DNA from 2 places in the Mesobacillus sp. LC4 genome. Region 1 is predicted to be linked to the other one. Evidence: riboswitches for the same ligand, from Rfam matches in the RefSeq annotation. Region 1 holds a riboswitch; the other holds the start of a gene.
The links. A riboswitch is a leader RNA that binds a small molecule or an ion and turns the genes downstream of it on or off. The one in region 1 is predicted to bind thiamine pyrophosphate.
Positions count from the first base shown of each region.

Region 2: linked by a shared signal. The riboswitch ahead of tenA (thiaminase II) and the one ahead of tenA (thiaminase II) in region 1 are both predicted to bind thiamine pyrophosphate.

Region 1 is NZ_JBGCUB010000002.1:711,679-715,377, reverse strand. It holds gene trxB (thioredoxin-disulfide reductase) at 165-1,115, opposite strand; TPP riboswitch at 1,461-1,569, shown strand; gene tenA (thiaminase II) at 1,693-2,382, shown strand; gene AB5I83_RS09785 (ECF transporter S component) at 2,410-2,991, shown strand; gene AB5I83_RS09780 (ABC transporter ATP-binding protein) at 3,006-3,699, shown strand, end outside.
Region 2 is NZ_JBGCUB010000001.1:1,248,901-1,252,599, reverse strand. It holds gene AB5I83_RS06415 (chloramphenicol phosphotransferase CPT family protein) at 1-331, shown strand, start outside; gene AB5I83_RS06410 (hypothetical protein) at 1,228-1,662, shown strand; TPP riboswitch at 1,759-1,862, shown strand; gene tenA (thiaminase II) at 1,962-2,651, shown strand; gene AB5I83_RS06400 (aminoglycoside adenylyltransferase domain-containing protein) at 2,843-3,643, shown strand.

The DNA.
Region 1 (3,699 bases):
AAGGGGGTCAATTTCTATTCCTATAATACCCCATGATTGTTTCACTACTGTTACAGTAGAATTAATAAATAATTACGTTTTGTTAATTTATGCCGAGACATGCTGTTTTTACCATAAGCTTGGAAAAAACCCGCTGATGTAATCCAGCGGGTTTGGCGTCTATATTATGCGTTTGCTTTCAATTCTTCAACCAATTCTTCTACATAGTGCTGTGCGTTTTGCGCCGCGATACTGCCATCGCCTGTAGCTGTAACGATCTGGCGTAGTGTTTTTTCACGAATGTCGCCAGCCGCGAAGATTCCAGGCACTTTCGTTTCCATCTGTTCGTTCGTTTCGATATAGCCATTGCTGTTCGTGATGCCGAGGCTTTCGAATGGCTTTGTCAAAGGAACCATTCCGATGTAGATGAACACGCCATCTGCCGCGAATTCCTGCTCAGCGCCATCCTGTGTTGAAACAAGGGTTACGCTGCCGACCTTGCCATCTTTATCGTTGATCTGCTTGACTGTATGATTCCAGATAAAATCAATCTTGTCATTGGCAAATGCACGGTCCTGAAGGATTTTTTGGGCACGAAGCTCGTCACGGCGGTGAACGATTGTCACTTTTGAAGCGAAGCGAGTCAAGTACACGCCTTCTTCTACCGCTGAGTCTCCGCCGCCGACCACAACAAGTTCTTTATTTTTGAAAAATGCGCCATCACAAACCGCACAGTAAGATACACCGCGGCCGCCTAACTCCTGCTCGCCAGGAACGCCAAGCTTTTTGTACTCCGCTCCTGCAGAGATGATGATGGAGCGCGCTTTGTATTCCTTGTTGCCAGCCTTGATTGTTTTATATTCTTTGCCGTCGATGACTTCTTTTACATCGCCGTAAGCATATTCCGCACCGAACTTTTTCGCGTGGTCGAACATTTTCGTCGAAAGCTCAGGTCCAAGAATGTGGTCAAATCCCGGGTAGTTTTCCACTTCTTCTGTATTGGCCATTTGTCCGCCTGGCACCCCGCGCTCTAGCATCAATGTAGACAAGTTCGCACGTGATGTATAAACAGCAGCCGTCATCCCAGCTGGTCCAGCTCCGATGATAATGACGTCATAAATTTTCTCTTCTGACATGGTGTACAACTCCTTTGAATATCATAATCCGTTAAATTTCGGTTTCATACCATAATTAGTATTTCCTGCCTAAACATATCCTATAAAACAACTGTACCATAGTCCAAAAATATGCTTAAGTTCACGGAATTGACATACACTTCTTCTTATACCCTTTAATGTATACAAAATTCATAAATCACGTCTTATTGCTAAATAGTACAAACTTCTACCCAAAAATCCAACGAATCATCCCTTCTTGTTATGCAAGACCTTATTTGTGAATTTTGATGCCAGCTTCAATATTGACAATTTTGTGAAGGATGATATGATAATTTACAGAAAATAAGATTAATAATAGAATTGTTTTACCGCTAGGGGAGCCTTTCGTTAAGGCTGAGATTAAAGTGAAACTTTAAGACCCTTTGAACCTGATCTGGATCATACCAGCGTAGGGAAGTGGAGTATCTGGAGCATCATGCTTTTATCTTGCTGCCAATACAGCCACTTTCTGCCTGCAGAAAGTGGCTTTTTTATTGGAAAAAAACAGCATTCTTCACCATAAGGATGTTGAAAAATTACTTATCAGGAGGTTGTTATGTCTACTTTTACACAGTTGATCCGTCAAGAAGCAAGGGAAATTTGGGAAGCAAACTTGGACCATCCATTCGTGCAAGGAATCGCAAAGGGAGCTTTACCGCTTGAAAACTTCCGTTATTATGTCTTGCAGGATTCTTACTACCTTTCCCATTTTGCCCGCATCCAGGCCATTGCCGCATCAAGAGCCGAGGAATTATCAACCACAGCAAAAATGGCGGCCCATGCGCAGGGTACATACCAGGCTGAGCTTGGCTTGCATGAACAATTCATAGGTCAGCTCGGTGTCACTAAGGAAGAACTTGAAAACTTCAGCCCGGCGCCTACAGCCTATGCGTATACCTCCCATCTTTACCGTGTAGCTGCTTCCGGCAGCCTTGGGGAAATCATTGCCGCCATCCTTCCCTGCTACTGGATTTATTACGAAATTGGAGAACAGCTGAAGCATGCATCACCTGCAACTCCTATTTACCAGGAATGGATCGCTGCGTACGGAAGCGATTGGTTCAGCGAGCTTGTAAACGAGCAGCTCACCCTCCTTGATGCCATTGCCGAAAGTGCTTCCGATAAAGAAAGAGAAAGAATGAAGCAGCATTTTATCTACAGCAGCCATTACGAGCTTAGGTTCTGGGAAATGGCCTGGACACTTGAAGGCTGGTCGGTAAACAACGAAAAAACAATCGTCCAGTAAGCTGGAGAACAGAAGGGGAGATGAAAAATGTCAAAAGGATTAAAACTGACAGATATTTTAGTTACTGTCGTTATTTCAATTGCGTTCGGGATTATCTATAAAATTTGGGGGCCACTATACTACGCGCTCAAGCCGCTAGGGCTCCATCTAGATCAATTCATCTATGGAATGTGGTTCATCGCTGCAATAGTCGCTTTCCTGGTTATCCGAAAACCTGGCGTTGCTCTTCTGGCCGAGGTAGCCGCTTCATCCGGGGAATTCCTGATGGGTTCTGAATTTGGACTTGAGGTATTGATCTACGGCTTTGTCCAGGGATTGTTTGCGGAGCTGGTTTTGATGGCTTTTGGCTATAAACGTTCTGGAGTGATTGTTGTCAGCCTTGCCAGTATTGCAGCATGCGCAGGCTCACTGATGATGGACTTTTACAAAGGGTATATCGAAGACCTGGCCGCGTGGAACCTTGCATTATTAATTGCCATGAGGACTGCAGGGTCCATTCTATTCTCCGGCCTGCTGGCACTGGGGATTGCAAAAGCGCTGGAGCGGACAGGAGTTGCAAATATCCTTAGACCAGCTTCTCAAGATGACTTTGATTCTTTGAACCAATAAACAGGGGTGATTGGATGCCAATAATATCTTCATTTAAAAAGCTGAGATTGAAGTTTCCTGGCACGAAAGACCTTCTCTTCAAGGACCTATCCATATCATTTAAAAAAGGAGAAAAAGTGCTCCTGCTTGGTCCTTCAGGATGTGGCAAGTCGACTCTGTTACAGGCACTTTCGGGGCTGATCCCAAATTCCGTTGATGTGCCGATTAAATTCGAAAGCAGTATTCATCCTGAATCCTGGGGGTTTGTCTTCCAGGATCCAGACACCCAGTTTTGTATGCCATATGCGGATGAGGAAATTGCTTTTGTATTGGAAAACCTGAATGTCCCCAGAGAACAAATGCCCAAAAGGATTGACGAACTTTTGTCGCTTGTAGGTCTTGATCTTAAGGACCACCATTCCAGGATCAATACCTTTTCCGGTGGTATGAAACAGCGGTTGGCCATTGCATCTGTTCTTGCCCTTGATCCAGAGGTCCTGTTCTTTGACGAGCCTACCGCGATGCTCGATCCAGAAGGGACAGAGATGATCTGGGAAACGGTAAAAAACATATCCACTGATAAGACAGTGATTATCGTAGAGCATAAGATTGAACACGTTATCGACTTTATTGACCGGATCATTGTGTTTGATGCAGCAGGAACCATTATTGCCGATGGCAACCCCGAGTCCGTTTTTGTTTCCTGCAGAAATGAATTTTCGAAAAATG
Region 2 (3,699 bases), on a different contig from region 1:
ACTAGACCAAATCCTCCATGACCCCACTACGTTACAAAATTTTTATGAAACGCTAAAGTCTTACCCAATCCTCCTTGTGGGAGTTCATTGTTCTGCCGAGGAGCTTAATCGAAGAGAGGAGTTAAGAGGAAACCGTCGAATGGGCCAAGCAATTTCTCAACTCAGTTTTGTGCATAAACAAGAAATTTATGATATTGAGGTAAATACGTACACCCACTCAATGATGGAATGTGCAAAAGAAATTGTAGATTGTTTGGAAAGTGATACACCATTATTAGGATTTGAAAAATCGCTTGAGCAATTCGAGTCGTCAAGGAGTAGTATTAAATAACTATTCAAAACATAATTTCCTCGCTTTAGAAGGAAAGAAGCAAAGGATGCGACAGTCACGTATCCTTTGCTTCTTTTTAATGGGAAAAAATTATTAATGTAAGGTAGAATAACTTTATCTTATTTTGGGTTTACGAGAAAAGCTATAGGAAGCTTGTCATAAAGCCTTAAATTCCTTTTTTTGTACCCTTAATGAACCATAGGACTTATACTAAAATAAATATTTAGAAGATATGTTTTTTTATACAACAAAAGAGCGATTTTTTTAACAATAAAACCTATGAACAAATTCGGTATATTCCGCCAATGTCCATATCTTTTAATTTCTGGTTCATTAAAATTTTGTTTCTGTTCGGGGATTATTATGTTTAATCGAGGTGCATACGGGATTCTTAATCCATTTTATTAGCCTGAATCTATCAATTGCTGCATGTCGAAGAATGGGCAAACGAGGAGCTTCGATAGGGGGTATATACTATGACAGCTCATGCAAAAGGTGAAATTTCCGAGGTGAAAAATGCTTCAATTTAAAGACGAGTTTGAAAGAAAAGAAAGAAATTATAAGAAATACCTTTTTTTGTTTGTTATTACTGTTTTAATCCATACATTTATTGATTTTTTCGACTTGGGTATTGAAAATGTTTCTAAATTGCGTGTAGTTATCAGCTTATTATTTTATGGTGTGATCCTTTACTATGCACTGCGCAGGAAGATATGAGCAGAGGTAATGATCAAATTTTTCGTCTGGGTAAATATCATATTACTTATTATCATAATCACTGTTACTGTACTTGGATTTTAGTTCATAAAAGAGATGAACATAAAAAGGTTTCATGAGGTTTCGAAGCTGGTTAGTAAAATTCATAATTCCATTCATCCATTTTAGGAAGTGAAAAGGTGTTTGTTTATTATTTAATGCTCTTTATAGGAACTTTGTTAGTAATCATCGCATTATTTGGTTTTATTGGAATGTTTCGCGAGAAAGCCTACCCTGTATTAAAAATAGGGAAAATCATTTTAAGTCTTATAATGGGTGTTTTAATTCTGACGATTACTATTCCAAGTCTAAAATATGTTGTGATGAAGGAATATGATATCGTCAGTGGAGAATGTGTAATTGAAATAGATTCAGCAGGTCGTTCTTCATTAGCGGACTTTAAAATGCTGAATTCAGAAGAAATCTTTATATTCAGTGATATACCTGACCTTGATGCCTATGGAAGGTCAGTCCCTTATTATTGTGAGGTTACAGTCACAAAAGATCATATGGTTGAAATTGGGTATAAAATTTATGATGTCAAAACAAGAAAGTTAATTTTAACAAGTGAATAGGATTTCACAAATGCCTGAGTGATCTCTGGAATTACTGATCAATGAATTGTTTGACTTTTATGTAAATCAAAGGTAGAGTAATAGTGAATTTAATAGGAAGACCACTAGGGGAGCCATTTTATGGCTGAGACAGGAAGGATCCTGGACCCTTTGAACCTGATCTAGTTCATACTAGCGTAGGAAAGTGGAGTCTGTGCTGGGTAAATATCTATTATTCTGCCGCTCCATTTTTGGAGCGGTTTTTTTGTTGGATCGCTCCATTTAATGTCTTCCTAAAATAACTGATAGGAGGAATATTTATGAGTTTTTCAGCAGAATTGAGAAGAGAAGCAGCACCTATTTTTAATGCCATTTTTGAGCACCCTTTTGTAAAAGGGATTGCCAATGGAGATCTTATGCCCGAACAGTTGGTCCATTATGTTAAGCAGGATTTTGAATATTTGAGTTCTTTTATCCAGATCTACGGAATGGCCATTTCAAAATGTGAGACACGTGAAGATATGGAGATGTTCAATAAACAGATTTCCTTTATTTTGCACAGCGAAGTACACCCTCATAATAACTTTTGCCAGAATGCGGGAGTTTCTTATGATGAGTTACAGGGATATTCTTTAGCACCAGCTGCACATCAGTATATCCGGCATATGAAGAGCGTTGCCCATGAAGGAACATTGGGAGAGATTTTAGCTGTGCTATTGCCTTGCCCATGGACCTATTGGGAAATAGGAAAAAAGTTATTAAATGAAAAAAAGCCAGACAGTATGCATCCTTTCTATGAATGGATTCATTTTTACGGTGACCGCACCGATACGATTACTGAAAAATTCTGCGCTCGTCTGGATGAACTAGCAGAAGAAGCCTCTGAAAAAGAAAAAGAAAAAATGAGGGACCATTTTCTGCTTAGCTGCCAGCTTGAATATATGTTCTGGGACATGGCTTATAAACTGGAAGAATGGCCTGTCCCAATGGAATTAGTGACGGAAGGATAAAATTGAACAAGATGATACGGTGATCGTGTTAAAGGTGAAGATTGAAGACAAGGATTTAGGAAAGTAAGGGTTGTCCAATCAAGAGGTGCTTTTATCGAAGGAGGATAAAGGCACTTTTTGTTGAATTTTAAACAAGGAAAATAAATTTAATTCAACTTTACTAAAGTTTTTTTAAAAAAGGGGTTCTGTAAGTGGTAATTCCTGAAGTTGTCGATAAAGTCATAAAAGATTATATTAACCTATTAAATGAACATCTACCTGGCACCCTCGAAGGATTATATATACATGGTTCCATTGCTTTAGATGCCTACGTTGAAGGTTCTAGTGACATTGACTTTATCACGTTAACAAATCGCCGGTTAACAGTGCAAGATACAGAAGCTTTGTCTCATATTCATAGAACAATTGAGAACAAATATAATAAGCTAGAAATGGATGGAGTATATGCTCTTCGTGAGGATATGGGGAAACTAACCAATAACAATATTGAATTTCCGTACTATAACAATGGCGAACTGGCATTCGGCGATTATTTTAATTTCAATCCGATAACCTGGTGGGTTTTAAGGGAGAAAGGAATAAAGATTTTAGGACCAGAAATAGAGGGATTTCAGCTAGATATTCAGCCTCAAGTACTCACATCTTATGTACTTGAAAACATGAATTCCTACTGGAGAAATAGAGTTCAAATGGCAGAAGCATCTTTTGAACAGTTGATCCAGCTGCCGACACAACAAATTGATTTTGAAATAGAATGGACCGTTCTCGGCTTACTCCGTCAATTTTACACGATTAAGGAAAACGATATCGTTTCCAAGCTGGCCGCTGGTGAATATGGACTTACTCAGCTTCCAGTGGAATGGCATAATATTATCAAAGAAGCTATGAATATACGTAAAGGTGAAAAAGATAAGATTTTCAACTCAGAAAGGGATCGATTGGATCATGCTATAAGGTTCTCAAAATATCTCATTAATCAATGTAATGAATAGTGGAAAACAATCTCCATAAATGTGATACAAATAAAATTCACTCAAAAAAATCAGTC